One region of the Paenibacillus sp. XP01 genome, then DNA from elsewhere that is predicted to be linked to it. Evidence: predicted binding sites of a transcription regulator. Region 1 holds the regulator's gene; each other region holds the start of a gene.
What was found. Region 1 encodes Rex, which represses fermentation and respiration genes when NADH is low (regulators of the CRP and FNR family bind a similar motif). Its sites were predicted from a motif close to TTGTGAAATATTTCACAA; they were not measured.
Positions count from the first base shown of each region.

Region 2: a site for Rex is predicted at 2,599-2,616, ahead of pflB (formate C-acetyltransferase). Genes of this name have one in related genera too.
Region 3: a site for Rex is predicted at 3,609-3,626, ahead of SNR34_RS29460 (cytochrome ubiquinol oxidase subunit I). Genes of this name have one in related genera too.

Region 1 covers NZ_CP139481.1:4,476,260-4,481,696, reverse strand. Annotated here, with positions in the region: gene dinG (ATP-dependent DNA helicase DinG) at 1-2,816, shown strand, start outside; gene SNR34_RS20045 (redox-sensing transcriptional repressor Rex) at 2,983-3,690, shown strand; gene SNR34_RS20040 (amidohydrolase) at 3,677-4,981, shown strand; gene SNR34_RS20035 (cell wall elongation regulator TseB-like domain-containing protein) at 5,025-5,437, shown strand, end outside.
Region 2 covers NZ_CP139481.1:4,647,853-4,653,289, reverse strand. Annotated here, with positions in the region: gene adhE (bifunctional acetaldehyde-CoA/alcohol dehydrogenase) at 1-2,062, shown strand, start outside; gene pflB (formate C-acetyltransferase) at 2,699-4,957, shown strand; gene pflA (pyruvate formate-lyase-activating protein) at 5,014-5,437, shown strand, end outside.
Region 3 covers NZ_CP139481.1:6,540,425-6,545,861, forward strand. Annotated here, with positions in the region: gene cydD (thiol reductant ABC exporter subunit CydD) at 1-1,068, opposite strand, end outside; gene cydB (cytochrome d ubiquinol oxidase subunit II) at 1,070-2,125, opposite strand; gene SNR34_RS29460 (cytochrome ubiquinol oxidase subunit I) at 2,070-3,485, opposite strand; gene SNR34_RS29465 (MFS transporter) at 3,680-4,999, opposite strand; gene SNR34_RS29470 (winged helix-turn-helix domain-containing protein) at 5,086-5,437, opposite strand, start outside.

The DNA.
Region 1 (5,437 bases):
CCGACGGCGAGATTATTCAGGTCGGGCTTGCCATAATAGATCATGACTACAGCATTTCTCAAATATACAGTTCGTATGTAAATCCGGAAGTTCCGATCCCGCCGTTCATTACGGGGTTAACGGGAATCACGGACGAAGATGTGGCGGACGCGCCATCATTGGAAGAGATGATGATGGAAATGGTGCCGCTGCTGGATGATGTCGTGCTGGTCGGGCACAACGTCGCCTTTGACTTTCATTTTCTCCAGAACGCGCTGGACCGCTGTGGTTATTTGCCGTTCACCGGCCGCATTCTGGATACGATCGATTTTCTTAAAATCACGTTCCCCTCGCTGAGCTCGTACCAGCTCGGGTACGTCTCGTCCGAGTTCGGCTTTCAACACGATCGTCCGCACCAGGCGGATAGCGATGCATTGGCTACGGCATACGTGCTGTTAAAGTGTTTTGACGAGCTGCGTGAATTGCCGCTCATTACGATCCAGCGCCTGAGCGACCTTTTTGCCCCCGAGGACAGCGATCTGGGGTGGTTTTTTGACGGGCTGCGCATGGAGAAGGAAGCCGAGCCCATTCAAGATTTGGATGGACATACCTATTATCGCCAACTCGCGCTCAATGTAAGCGATTGGACCGAAATCGGCGCGCCTCGCGACGAGAAGGACGGTAATCCGCTGGAAGGCATCAGCTTTGAGCAATATATGGAGCAGGTTCGGAGTAACCTGCAGAATACGCTGGAGCATTATGAAGAACGCGAGGCGCAGACCCAGATGTTCAGCAGCGTCCGGCAAGCCCTGAGCGAGGATAAGCACCTGCTCATCGAAGCCGGAACGGGCACGGGGAAATCGCTCGGTTACCTGCTGCCAGCCATCTATGAGAGCGTGAAGCAGGAACAAAAGGTAATGGTCAGCACGCATACGATCAACCTGCAGGAACAGCTGCGGGAGCGGGATATTCCCCTTTTGACCCAAGTTGTGCCTTTTCCTTTTAAAGCTGCGGTATTTAAAGGACGAGGACACTACCTGTGCCTGCGCAAATTCGAGCACAAGATTAACGGCCGCGAATTTTCGACGCCGAAGGAAGATTATTTTACCGCGGCGCAGATGATCGTCTGGCTTACCCAGACCGAGACCGGGGACGACGAGGAACTGAATCTCAGCGGCCGCGGCGGGGACTTCTGGGAGACGGTGCAGAGCGAATCGGAATCCTGTCTGGGACGCTCCTGTCCTTGGTTCCGCAAATGTTATTATCACCGGGCCAAGCATGAAGCAGGCTTATCGGACATCGTCATCACGAACCATTCGAAGCTGTTTACCGACGTAAAGGCCAGCCATCAGCTGCTGCCGTCCTACGAGAGCCTTGTCATCGACGAGGCCCATCACTTGGAAGATGTAGCAGGAAAACATCTTGGACTTCATATGAAATATTTCACATTGGTGCATACGTTAACGCGTTTGTTCAAAGACAGCCGCAACGGACAGCTTCCGCTGCTGCGTTCTCAGCTGTCGGGACATGAACGTTCCGTCGAATGGGGATCGGCCATTGACCAGATGTTCCCGATTGCACTGGAAGCCAAAGAAATATGGGATCGGCTCAGCGAGGCGCTGTTTAACCTGCTGCCGGAACGGACCGACGCTTCTCCGGGAGAGACGGGACAATTTTCCCTGCGTTTGAAGAGCACGCAGAAGCCGGCCAAGTGGGAGGAATTGCAGAACGAGGAGAATCAGCTTTACGTCACGCTTGGCGATCTCATTCGCAAGGGAGACAAGCTGATGCTCGAGCTGAAAGAGGATCAGGACGACTATCAGTCGGACAGCTTGATCACGGACATTACGGGCTTGTTCAAAGACCTTTCCACGCTGCGCGAAAACCTGCGCTTCTTCATGCGAATGGACGATGCTGCCACGGTGTATTGGATGGAAGCAAGCGGCCAGTTCCGCAGCAAATCGCTGCAATTGTATGCCGTTCCCGTGGACGTGAGCGCGCAGCTGAAGGAAATGTTTTTCGATAAAAAAAGAAGCGTCGTGCTTACGTCTGCCACACTGTCCGTGGATAAGTCGTTTCAATTCATGATTGACCAGCTTGGCCTGCAGGAAGCCGCGGAGCATGATCGTTTGCTCACGGCGATGCTGCCGTCTCCGTTCCGCTACCGCGATCAGGCGCTGCTGGTGATACCGCGCGATTTTCCGAGCGTGAAAGGGTCGATCGGGGACGCGCATTTCGTGGACATGCTGGTACGATCGTTGGCCGAGACGGCCATCGCTACGCGCGGGCGCATGATGGTGCTGTTTACGTCTTATCGCATGCTGCGCCAAGTGTATGACCCGCTTAAGGAAGCATTGTCCGGAAACGAAATTTCCTTGCTCGGTCAGGGCGTGGACAGCGGCAGCCGGTCCAAGCTCACCCGCAGGTTCCAAGACGCCAAAGCGACGGTGCTTCTCGGGACGAGCAGTTTTTGGGAAGGCGTGGACATACCTGGGGATGCATTGACATGTCTGGCTATTGTCAGGTTACCGTTCCAGCCGCCGAATCATCCGCTCCTGGAAGCCAAAAGTGAATTATTGCAGCAGCAGAAAAAAAACCCGTTCATGAAGCTGTCTGTGCCTCAGGCGGTCATTCGTTTCAAGCAAGGATTCGGAAGGCTGGTTCGCACAGCCAAGGATCGCGGCGTTGTTATCGTATACGATACGCGGGTGATCGAATCATATTACGGAAAATACTTTTTATATTCCTTGCCTGGGCCAAAAATGGAACACATGCTGACCGAGCAAATGGTTCCGCGCATCAGCGAATGGCTCGAACAAGACGTTGAACAAACCTAATTCAGGTAGAAACGACAGAACATTTTTCGGCAATGTTGCGAAACGCCTGCAAAAGGCGGTACACTTGTTGAGATTACATGGCTTCGGGTTGATACGTTAAAGAAGTACATCAAATATAAGGCGGCATCCTTCCTCTAAAATGATTCGAATTAGAGTACACGGCGGGATGCCTCCCTTTTCATCTATTTATCGCGCTTTGGCAAGGAGGAGCAAAAAAAACATGAAATCAGATAAAATTTCGGAAGCCGTCGTGAGGCGGTTGCCGGTATATCTGCGTTATTTGAGTGAATTGCACCAACGTGAGGTAACGACGGTTTCTTCGCAGGAGCTGGGACAGCGCCTGGACCTCAATCCGGCCCAGATCCGCAAGGATTTGGCCTATTTCGGCGATTTTGGCCGCAAGGGCATCGGGTATGACGTATCGTATCTCATTGAGAAAATCCGCCATATCCTGAAGATCGACCAGCAAATCAATGTTGCGTTGGTAGGAGCCGGTAACCTGGGTCATGCCTTGTCCAACTATAATGCTTACTTGAAGGACAACATGAAAATCGTGGCTGTTTTCGATGCATATGAACCCAAGATCGGCACCCAAATCAACAGCTTGAAAGTGCAAGCGATGAATGAGCTGACGGAATCGGTCAGAAACCTTAATATTCGCATCGGCATCATCACCGTCCCCGATACCGAAGCGCAGAATGTGGCCGACCGGTTGATCGAATCCGGGATCGAAGCCATCCTGAATTTTGCGCCAACCATCTTGAAAACCCCGCCGCATGTTCGTATTCATAATGCGGACTTTACGACGGATTTGCTAAGCCTTGCGTATTATTTGGAAAATGGAAAGGACGACGAGCAGGATGACGACAAATAAATGGGTTATACACAACGGCAAATTCGCCGTAAACAAAGGTTTGGAATGGAACGTGGTTCAAGGATACATGGTGGTGGAAGACGACAAAATTCAGTATATCGGCGAATCCTTGCCGGCAGAAGATGAAAGCCTGCCGAAAGTGGACGGAAAAGGATTGCTCTTTCTGCCAGGTTTGATCAATACGCACGGACATGCCGCCATGTCGCTGCTGAGAGGCCACGGGGATGATCTGGCGCTGCAGGTATGGCTGCAGGAGAAAATGTGGCCGATGGAGGCGAAAATGACGTCTGAGGACGTTTATTGGGGGGCGTCCTTGTCGGTGCTTGAGATGCTCAAAGGAGGAACGACGGCTTTTCTGGACATGTATGATCACATGGATCAGGTTGCCAAAGTCGTGGAGCAATCCGGCATTCGTGCAGCGCTCGCTCGCGGCGTCATCGGTCTTTGCTCCGAAGAGGAACAGAAGCACAAGCTCGGCGAAGCGGCTGCGTTTGCCCGCGACTGGAACGGGAAGGCAAATGGACGGATTACTGCTGTAATGTCTCCGCATGCGCCTTATACGTGCCCTCCGGATTACATAGAAAAGTTTGTGCAGGTTGCCCATGATCTGAATTTGCCGCTTCATACCCATATGTCCGAAACGCTGCGCGAAGTGGAACAGAACGTGACCGATTACGGTCTGCGTCCTGTAGCGTACTTGGAGAAGCTTGGCTTTTTCTCGCGGCCTTCCCTCGTGGCTCATGCTGTGCATTTAAACGATGAGGAAATCGAGATTTTGGCTCGCCATAACGTTGCAGTATCTCATAATCCGGGCAGCAATCTGAAGCTGGCTTCCGGCATTGCGCGAGTTCCTGAGCTGCTGAAAGCGGGCGTGACCGTTTCTTTGGGAACAGACGGACCGGCGAGCAATAACAATTTGGACATGTTTGAAGAGATGCGTCTGGCCGCATTGATTCATAAAGGCGTGTCCGGTGATCCGACTGCGGTTCCGGCCGGCGAAGCGCTTCTGCTTGGAACGGCATACGGAGCACGCTCGATTTTCCTCGACAATACCGGCCTGCTTGAAGCGGGAATGAAGGCGGATTTCATCGGGGTCAACATAGACCAGCCTCATCTGTACCCGCATACCGATCTGATTTCCCATGCCATTTATTCGGCGTCGGCCAAAGACGTGGAGCATGTGTGGGTAGATGGCAAACAAGTGGTGAAACATGGCGAGTGCCTGACGATGGACGAGGAACGCATTTTGCGTGAAGCTCAATCGGCGTTTGAGGGCCTGCTCGCCCGTTAATTTCTCATGGGCGCAGCCTCATCAGGGAAAGGGAGTTCGGCTTTTGAAGAAAAAGAAAAAGAAAAAGTGGATATGGATATCGCTGCTGATCCTGATCGTGGCGTTGATTGTATTGCAGCGCTATTACGTCTATGTGACCAAGGACCAGCGCAATCAGGAGGCGCTCGCCCTGCAGGCCGCCCAGCAGCAGCTGGAGCTGACGTCCTACGATAATTTTCAAAAATTCGTATGGGGACAGAAAGAAGGCGAAGACAGCATCTATTGGACGCTGAGCGGCACCAATAAGGATAACCAGGACGTCATTGTGTGGGTCAAGTTCGACGAGACGGGGAAACCGTTGTCCGGGGCGGGTGCAGTGCATAGCGAGCTGCTGCAGAACGGAATGTCCGAAGCTCAAATTCGCCAAAGATTCGCTTCCGAAGTCCCGAATGGCGAAATCAAGCGAATCCTGCCTGG
Region 2 (5,437 bases), 170 kb from region 1:
CATGGATCGGACCAATGCCCTGATGAATCACCCTGACGTAGCGCTTATTCTGGCCACAGGCGGATCAGGCATGGTACGGGCCGCATACAGCTGTGGTAAACCGGCACTGGGTGTCGGACCAGGTAACGTTCCTTGCTTCATTGAGAAAAGCGCGGACATCAACCAGGCGGTGACCGACCTGATTCTGTCCAAATCGTTCGACAACGGCATGATCTGCGCATCCGAGCAAGCCGTCATCATCGAAGAAGCGATTTTCGACCAGGTGAAAAAGAAAATGATCGCCAGCGGCTGTTACTTTGTGAACAAAGAAGAGCTGGCAAAGTTGACGCCAGGCGTGATCAATGTCGATAAATGTGCGGTCAATCCGGCGATCGTAGGCCAATCCGCCGCCAAAATCGCCGAACTGTGCGGCATTGACGTTCCGGCAGGCACCAAAATCCTCGTTGCCGAAATCGAAGGCGTAGGCACGAAATACCCGCTGTCGGCCGAAAAACTGAGCCCGGTGCTGGCTTGCTACAAAGTGAAAAACGCAGCCGAAGGCATTGAGCGCGCAGCGGAAGTGGTTGCTTTTGGCGGCATGGGCCACTCCTCGGTGATCCATTCGAACAATGAAGATGTCATCACCAAATTTGCGGATCGTTTGCAAACAGGCCGGATTCTGGTCAACTCGCCATCCACGCATGGGGCGATCGGCGATATTTACAATACGAACATTCCGTCCCTGACGCTGGGCTGCGGCTCGTATGGACGCAACTCGACGTCGTCGAACGTATCTGCCGTCAACTTAATCAACGTGAAAAGGGTGGCTCGCCGTACCGTGAATATGCAATGGTTCAAAGTGCCGAACAAAGTCTATTTCGAAAAAGGCGCAACGCAATATCTCGCCAAAATGCCGGACATCACCCGCGTTGCCATCATTACGGACCCTGTGATGGTGAAGCTTGGTTATGTCGAAAAAGTAGAGCATTACCTGCGTCAGCGCCAGACTCCGGTTGCGATCGAAGTGTTCTCCGAAGTCGAACCCGATCCATCGACAACGACGGTTGATCGCGGAACCGAGATGATGAATCGCTTCCAGCCGGACTGCATCATCGCCCTCGGCGGCGGTTCGCCGATGGATGCCGCGAAAGCGATGTGGCTGTTCTACGAATACCCGGATACCGACTTCAACAACCTGAAGCAAAAATTTATGGACATCCGCAAACGGATCTATAAATATCCGCGCTTGGGCATCAAAGCGAAATTCGTAGCCATTCCGACGACATCCGGTACAGGATCGGAGGTTACCTCGTTCGCGGTCATTACGGACAAAGAGAAAGGCAATACGAAATATCCGCTGGCTGATTACGAATTGACGCCTGACGTGGCTATCGTGGATCCGGAGTTTGTGTACAGCTTGCCGAGAACCGCAGTGGCGGATACGGGCATGGACGTTCTGACCCATGCGATCGAAGCTTATGTGTCGGTCATGGCGAACGATTATACGGACGGTTTGGCGATCAAAGCGATCCAACTGGTGTTCCAATACCTGGAGCAATCGGCTTTGCAAGGCGACAAACTCGCCCGCGAAAAAATGCATAATGCATCGACGATCGCAGGCATGGCTTTCGCGAATGCGTTCTTGGGCATCAACCACAGCCTTGCGCATAAATGGGGCGGTCAGTACCACACCGCGCATGGACGCACCAATGCGATCCTGATGCCGCACGTCATTCGCTACAATGCGAAAAAACCGAGCAAATTCGCTTCGTTCCCGAAATATTCGCATTTCGTTGCCGATGAGCGTTATGCCGAGATTGCCCGCATCCTCGGGCTGCCGGCCCGCACGACTGAAGAAGGCGTCAACAGCCTGATCAACGCCATCCGCAAGCTGAACAAAACGCTGGGCATCGAGGAATCGTTCCAGGAACTCGGATTCGATCCGAAAGATTTCGAATCGCGCGTAGACTATCTGGCCGACCGTGCGTTCGAGGACCAATGTACAACGGCCAATCCGAAGATGCCACTGGTTACCGAACTAGCCGATGTATACCGCAACGCCTTCTATGGACGGTTTGAATAAACAATAGTGCAGCATAGCAAACCATTCGTTTGAGGTTAAGGCAATAGGAGCAGGGTTCCCCGAAATGGGGAGCCCCGATTGCCGTCTTTCTGTTCAACGGAATCCTTGCGGTATCAGTTGAATTCAACAATTTACACGACAACGGAGGGACAGAAATAACCTGAAAAAGCGAAGCGTTCGCCTTTATCCCGGGAGTGTAACCTTTGAAAAATGGATCAAAAAAACGCGGGGGATAACAGTGATCGGAAGGTAGTTCTGTCATCGGAGTGGGCAAGTGTTAATGTTCTTTGTTCAGTTGATAAAATTCAATCGGGAGATATGGAGTGGATTGCGATCGGAAGTTGTTCTACTCTCGCAGTGGCTAATGTGAATTAATGTAATTCACTATGATTCAGCAATGGTGGAGTGAAGAAGCTCACTGACTTTGTGATAAAAATCACAGAGTGTGAAACAACGTAAACGTATAATGAAAACAGAAAGAAAACAATCAATTCCGCGGTTCCGGGTTCCTATAAGAGAGAGTATCGATCCGGCATATGTGAAAATCTTCACATTATATCGCGGTTCTGGACACGGATGCGACGTGCGAGACAACCTGTCCCGTGTCCGGAAATCCAAATTACGGAGGGATTAACGATGTCGGTGATTGAAAAAGATGTCAAAGTGCAAACAGGCTGGAGAAACTTTGTCAAAGGTACTTGGAACAGATCCGTAGACGTAAACGATTTTCTGGTGCACAACCTGACGCCGTATTACGGGGACGAAGAGTTCCTTGCAGGCGCAACCCAAAATACGAAGGACCTGTGGGAAATCGTTTCCGATTTGACGAAAAAGGAACGCGAGAACGGCGGCGTCCTGGACGTGGACGTGAATACGCCTTCCACGATCGTGTCCCATCAGCCGGGTTATCTGGATAAAGAGAAAGAACAGATCGTCGGCGTTCAGACCGATGCTCCGTTCAAACGTTCGATTCAGCCGTTCGGCGGCATTCGCATGATGATTGATGCATGTCAGGCTTACGGTTTCGAGATGCCTCAAGAAGTCATTGACATATTCACGAACATTCGCAAAACGCATAACCAAGGCGTGTTCGATGCCTATACATCCGAAATGCGCGCAGCGCGCAAAGCGGGGATCATTACCGGTCTTCCGGATGCATACGGCCGCGGCCGCATCATCGGCGACTATCGTCGAGTGGCCTTGTACGGTGTAGACTTCCTGATCCGGGACAAAAAATCACAGCTGAATTCGCTGGAAGTGGACGCCATGGACGAAGATGTCATTCGTCTGCGCGAAGAGATCTCCGAACAGATTCGTGCGCTGCAAGAACTGAAGCAGTTGGGCGAAATGCACGGCTTCGATATCTCCTTGCCGGCCACCAACGCCAAAGAAGCTTTCCAATGGCTGTACTTCGGCTACCTGGCTGCCATCAAGGAACAAAACGGTGCGGCAATGTCTCTCGGACGGGTATCCTCTTTCCTGGACATTTACATCGAGCGCGACCTGCAGGAAGGCGTGCTGACCGAAGAACAGGCGCAAGAGCTGGTCGATCATTTCGTCATGAAACTGCGCATCGTGAAATTTCTGCGCACGCCGGATTACAACGAGTTGTTCAGCGGCGACCCGACCTGGGTTACCGAATCCATCGGCGGAATGTCCGTTAACGGCGAAACCCGCGTAACCAAAAACAGCTTCCGTTTCCTGCACACGCTCTATAACTTGGGCCCTGCACCAGAACCAAATTTGACGGTTCTTTGGTCCGTGAAGCTGCCGGAAGCGTTCAAGGAATATTGCACTAAAGTTTCGATCGAAACGAGCTCGATCCAATATGAAAACGACGATTTGATGCGCCCGATCTATGGCGACGATTACGGCATTGCCTGCTGCGTATCCGCGATGAAGATCGGCAAACAAATGCAGTTCTTCGGCGCCCGCGCCAACTTGGCCAAAGCGCTGCTGTATGCGATCAACGGTGGACGCGACGAAAAATCGGGCGCGCAGGTCGGACCGGAATATCCGGCGATCACCACCGAGGTGCTCGATTACAACGAAGTGCTGAAACGCTTCAAACCGATGATGGAATGGCTGGCCAAACTGTACATGAACACGCTGAACGTCATTCACTACATGCACGACAAATACAGCTATGAACGCATCGAAATGGCATTGCACGACCGTGACATCCTGCGTACGATGGCTTGCGGCATCGCCGGATTGTCGGTAGCCGCCGATTCCCTGAGCGCGATCAAATACGCCAAAGTCAAACCGATCCGCAACGAGCAAGGCATCGCGGTCGACTTCGAAATCGAAGGCGAATTCCCTTGCTACGGCAACAACGATGATCGTGTAGACAGCATTGCGGTTGAACTGGTCGAGTCCTTCATGGGCATGATCCGGAAACACAAAGCTTATCGCAACGCACTGCCTACCCAATCCGTGCTGACCATTACGTCGAACGTGGTATATGGCAAGAAAACAGGCACAACGCCAGATGGACGCAAAGCGGGCGAACCGTTTGCTCCGGGAGCCAACCCTATGCACGGACGCGACAAAAAAGGCGCCCTTGCTTCCCTTGGCTCCGTAGCCAAATTGCCTTACGAGCACAGCCTTGATGGTATCTCCAACACATTCTCCATCGTGCCTAAAGCACTGGGTAAAGAGAGCGATATCCGCAAATCCAACCTTGTCGCCATGATGGACGGATATTTCAGCCAAGGCGCTCATCATCTGAACGTCAACGTGTTTGACCGTCAACAGCTGATCGATGCGATGGAGCATCCGGAAAACTATCCGCAGCTGACCGTTCGGGTATCGGGTTATGCCGTCAACTTCATCAAGCTGACTCGCGAACAACAGCTCGACGTCATTAACCGTACGTTCCACGGTTCGATGTAATAGAGAAGAAACAACATAAACGCACAGCGGATGCGGAAAAGAAAGGAAGAGGCAGCATGGTTAACGGACATATTCATTCACTCGAAACTTTCGGGACGGTTGACGGCCCAGGCATCCGCTTCGTGCTATTTATGCAAGGATGTCATCTGAAATGCCAGTATTGCCACAACCCGGATACATGGGCGCTTGATGGGGGCCGGGATATGAGCGTGGAAGAAGTTCTTGCGGAAATCGAGCCCTACTTGACCTATTATCGCAGTTCCGGTGGCGGACTTACGGTGTCGGGAGGTGAACCGACGCTGCAGGCTCATTTTGTGGCCCAAGTTTTCAAAGAAGTGAAGCGGCGTTGGGGACTGCATACCACCTTGGACAGCAACGGCTACAATGAACCGGATCGCATTCTTGACTTGTTGGACCATACCGATCTGGTCATGCTGGACCTGAAGCATATCGATGATGAAAAGCATATCCAGCTTACCG
Region 3 (5,437 bases), 2.1 Mb from region 1:
CCTTAATGCCAACCTGCTGGCTGTATCCCATACCGGCAATGCCGCATCCCCTTCATCCATAGTGTCAGATGCCGGCTGATGGTTTAATGCGTAGATATAAGCCTCCTTCTGCTTCTGCTCGGCAGATTCCCCCTTCAAGATCATGTCGCGAATCGCTTCTCCGGCCTCTTTGCCGTCCAGCGTTGCATGATAATCCGCTCCCAGCATGCGCACAGGCAAAAAGTACTCGGGTGCCAAAATAAGCACCGTCAGCGCCGGAGCCAACAGTATGCTTCCTTCTGTCAGGCGCAGCCCAAGGCTGACCGCCACCGAAGCGACCGACAGCATCGTGAAGAAATCCAGCGCGAACGAAGACAGGAACGCCATCCGCAGCGTAGACATCGTCGCTTTGCGGTAGCGCTCGCTCACCCGCATGATCGTCCCGGCGTGCCTGCCGCTTTGTCCAAGCGTTTTAAGCGTCTCCAGGCCGCGGAGCGTATCCACGAAATGGTTTGCCAGCGCCTTGTAGGACTTGAACTGCAAGTCGATTTTCCGCTGCGCCGCCAAACCGAGCAGAATGAGAAAACCGATCAGGATGGGCAGCGTTACGGCCAGAATCATCCCGGACATCACATCCAGCTTGAACACATACAACAATATGACCAATGGAACAAGTCCCATGCCCAGCATGCGGGGGATAAACAGCTCCAAATACGTTTTGTACTGCGTTGTCCCTTCCCGCGCCAGCGTGACCAAATGGCCCGTTCCTTCCGTCTTGGCAAAACGCGGCCCGAGCCGGAACCATTGCTCCACCATCTGCCTGCGCAAGTCGGTTCCCGTCTTCTCTGCATATCGCGACACGATCAACTGCAACCAGAAGGAGATCGCGTAACGGGCGGCAAATGCGGCCAGGAACAGCAGCAGTACAGGATACTGCGACGATACGGCAGCACCTTCAAATAAAGCGGTGATGGCCTGGGCCAGCCATTTGGCCTGCATGATGATGGCCATGGCCTGCAGCAGCACCAACGCCGATGCTAGTGCCAGCACAGGGCGCACGCCCGGCAGCTTCAGCAACCCCCTTCCCATCTCAGTACTCCAGGTGATGCTGCTCGTTCAAGCGTTTGCGGAAAATGTAATAGCTCCAGATCTGATATCCCAGCACAAACGGCAGCAGCGTGCAGGCAACGATGGTCATGACCTTCAAGGAATAAGCGCCCGACGATGCATTATGTACCGTGAGGTTGAACGCTTCTCCTAACGAACTGATCATGACTCTAGGGAACAATCCGACAAACACGGAGGCAAACAAAATCGCAATGACGGCACCCGTCATGCCGAAAGCCCATCCCTCGCGCTGCTGCCGCACAAAATAGGCAGCGGCGGCGAGGGCAGCGGCACCAAGCGCCACCAGAATCCAAAGCGCCCATCCGCGGACGTCAAACATGTCCGTCATGAAATAGGTCAATGCGGCATAAAGCGCAAGAACGACTGCCAGCGGCAGCATCAGTTTGCGGGCCATGTGCAGCGCGCGTTCCCGGAGCGGTCCGACCGTGCGGAGCGAAGCAAACAACAGACCGTGCACCAGGCATAGCATCGTTACGGCAAGTCCGCCTACCACGGTGTACGGGTTTACGATATCCAGGAAACCTGCCCGAAGCTGCATGTCACCGTCAATCGGCAATCCCTTCATCAGCGTTGCGAATACTACGCCGAACAGGAACGGCAGCAGGGCGCTGGAGACAACAATGATAATGTCCCATGTCTTGCGCCAGCGCTGGTGTTTCATCTTGCTGCGGAATTCAAACGCCACTCCCCGTCCGATCAGGGCAAGCAGCACCACGACCAGCGGCAGGTAAAATCCGCTGAACAAGGTCGCATACCAGTGCGGGAAAGCGGCAAACATCGCACCGCCCGCCGTCAGCAGCCACACCTCGTTCCCATCCCAGAACGGTCCGATCGAATTGATCATCGTCCGTCGTTCCCGGTCTGTCCGCGCGATCAGTCCTGTCGACATGCCCACGCCGAAATCAAAGCCTTCCAGAAAGAAAAAGCCGATAAACAACACGGCAATCAGCACAAACCACAGTTCACTTAGTGACAACTGAATAACCCCCATCCATGCCGAACGGATCGGCCGATTCATCCTGTTCCTCCGATTGGTCGACCGCGTAAGGCCCTGCTTTGATTTTGCGAACGAACAGGTAGACCATCACGATGCCGAGAATCGTATAGGCTGCCGTAAAAGCAATCGTCGAGAACAAAATCTGTCCTGCCGTCACATTGGGCGATACCCCGGCTTCCGTCGTCATGTAACCGAAGACCGTCCACGGCTGCCGGCCCACCTCGGTCATGATCCAGCCGGCCGTGTTGGCGATAAACGGCAACGAAATCGCAAAAATCATCGATTTCATGAACCAAGGGCGGGCACCTTCCAGTTTCCGGCGAAGTGCCAGGTAACAGCCGTACAGCGCAAGCAGGATCATCAACCCGCCTGCAGCAATCATGATGCGGAAGCTCCAGAACGTCGTGCGCACAGGCGGAATGTAATCGCCAGGTCCGTACTTCTGTTCATACTCGGCCTGCAGCTCCTTCATACCCGTTACGCTGCCGGAAAACTTGCTGTAAGACAGGTAACTCAGCAGCCCGGGAATTTTGAGTTCGCCCGAGTTTTCCTGCTTGTCCGGATCGATAAAGGCAACCACTGTCCATGGGGCAGGATCATCCGTCGTCGTCCACGTTCCTTCGCTGGCAGCCATCTTCATCGGCTGTGTTTCGACCAGGTACTGCGCCTGGAAGTGACCGGAGAATGCTACCCCGATCGAAGAAACCAGCGCCACGACGATGCCGATATGGAACGATCTGCGGAACACGTCCACATCCTGCTTTTTCATCAGCTTAAACGCACTGATCCCGGTCACGACAAAAGCTCCTGTCATCAAAGCCCCGAAGATCGTATGCGGGAATTCGACCAGCAGCTGCCCATTGGTAATCAAGGCGAAGAAATCGTTCATCTCGGCCCGGCCGTTGTTGATCGTGAATCCGACAGGATGCTGCATGAAGGAATTCGCCGCCAAAATCCACAGCGCGGACAGGAACGTACCGGTAAACACCAGCCAGATGCAGGCCAGATGCACCTTTTTGGACAAGCGCTCCCACCCGAAAATCCATAATCCGATAAACGTCGATTCCATGAAAAATGCCAGCAATGCTTCAATGGCGAGCGGTGCGCCGAACACGTCGCCCACAAAGCGGGAATACTCGGACCAGTTCATGCCGAACTGGAATTCCTGCAGAATGCCCGTAACTACCCCGACGGCGAAATTGATCAGGAACAGCTTGCCCCAAAATTTGGCCATCGTCTTGTAAATTTCCTTGCCTTTGACGACGTACAACGTCTCCATGATTGCGACCAGCAGCACCAAACCGATGGACAGCGGCACAAAGAAAAAGTGGAAGATCGTCGTAAGCGCATATTGGATACGCGATAGCATAATCGGATCCATAACTTACCCCTTCTTTCTGTTCACATGCAAAATTTTCGCGTTTGGCATCGGTTTGTCTCCTTTGCCTCACCCTGCCAAACACGTCCTAATGAACGTTATTGTGCCAGATCGCTAAATTTGCACATGTGACAATTATCACAAACTTTGGCATGTCCACAAAAAAAAGTGATGGCGGTCACACAATTTATAAAAATTTAATCTTGGATATCAGGAAATCGAACCGGCTGATTACCCGTTGCACCCCATAACAGTCGCTGCAGCACAACCCCAACCAACCCAATGAGAAACGTTGCTGCCCCAATGTAGACAAAGGTCAAACCAGGGCCGGCAGCCTGAATCAGAACACCTCCTGCAAGCGGGGCAGCGACTAGCACGATGCTCGACATGGAATTCTGAATGCCGAATACTCTGCCCACCATGTCCGGCGGGCTTTCCTTTTGCAGCAAATAATTCATGGTCACCATGGACAAGCCGTTGCCGAGACCGATGCATATTCCCCAGAAGATGATCCACCCTTCATGCGTAGACGGTTCCAGCCAGCCAAGTCCGGCGATCCCCGCACCGATCAACAGAAAACCTCCCCCAAGCCCCCAACCGTAACTAATGCGTGACAAACGATTGAGCACCATGATGATGGCTACGGCACCTGCGCCTGCGGAAGCTCCGAGCCAGCCGACCAGCACCTCGTTGTCCGGCTTGATGCTTCGAAAGAGGGTGGCGAATTGATAATCGATCATAAGAATGGCCAACAGTCCTGTGCAGCCAAACCAAATCGTCCGGAATACCGCCGGTTTGCTGCGCAAAAAAATCCATCCTTCCTTCCACTGCGTTATCCACGATGCCTGCCGTGTTTGATCGTTCCCAGCCGCTTGGTCGACATCCGTAGACTTCTCCTCCTCCGTCAAACGCCTTAACGGCCACAAGACCATCCCTGAAAGCAGGCGGCTGCAGGCATTGACGACAATGCAGGTTTGCGGCGAAAATGCCGCCAAAATCACGGCACCGAGCAATGGCCCTGCCACCTTGGAGCATTGGGCAACAAAGCCGTTCATCGAGGTGGCCTGCAGCAGGTGTTTTTCCGGTACGACTTGGCGTGTCAATGCCTGCTGTGCAGGAATGTGGAACACGCCCATCATCGCTCTCGCACCGAGCAATGGGAGCAGCCAGCCCGGCCCTGGCGCGAACAGAATGCCCACGGTCAGCAGCACGTTCGCCGCATCGCAAATCAGCATGATGTTCACCTTCGGCCACCGGTCGGCCAGCGTGCCTGCAATCGAACCGAACAGGATGCCCGGAATGGCCATGCATACGGGAACCAGAGCAATAATCAGCGGATCTGCTCCCCAGCGGTAAGCAATCATGACCTGGATGGCGAGTGCGTCGAACCAGTCGCCGAACGTGGCCAGTGCGTAGGCCAGGAACAACCGCACGAATCGTATATTTTTCCACAAGCTGCCTTGGGGTGCCGACGCCGATGAATGGGCGGCATGCTTTTCTTCAGGTATTGTTGTCATGTTAGTCTCCTCCTGATCCAGTCCAGCAGCCTGGACGGCTGCATCTCTTATAACTGTGATCATATAGGAGCAATATCAGAGGAATATCAGAGGCCTTGGCCCGGGGAAAAAGAGGATAAAAATGTGCGGACTTCATCCAGCATTTGTTGTCTATAGACCGGAACTTCATAGTGTTTGGCGATTTCTTCGGATACGATCTTGTATTTTCGCCGCAAACGGCCCTCAATGTGATGATGATCCATAAACAGCAGAATCTGCGAAGCCGAATTCAGGACCAACGGCGCATTCAGCGACATTTTCAACACGTCCAATCCGTCATCCAGCCTTGGCTCCGCCTCGCGCAGCCTGCCCTGTCTCAGCAACCAAAGGCCTTCCATGACCTGAAATCGTCCGACCTCTCGCAAATACGGAGCTTCCTTCAAACTGGCACGCAACGAC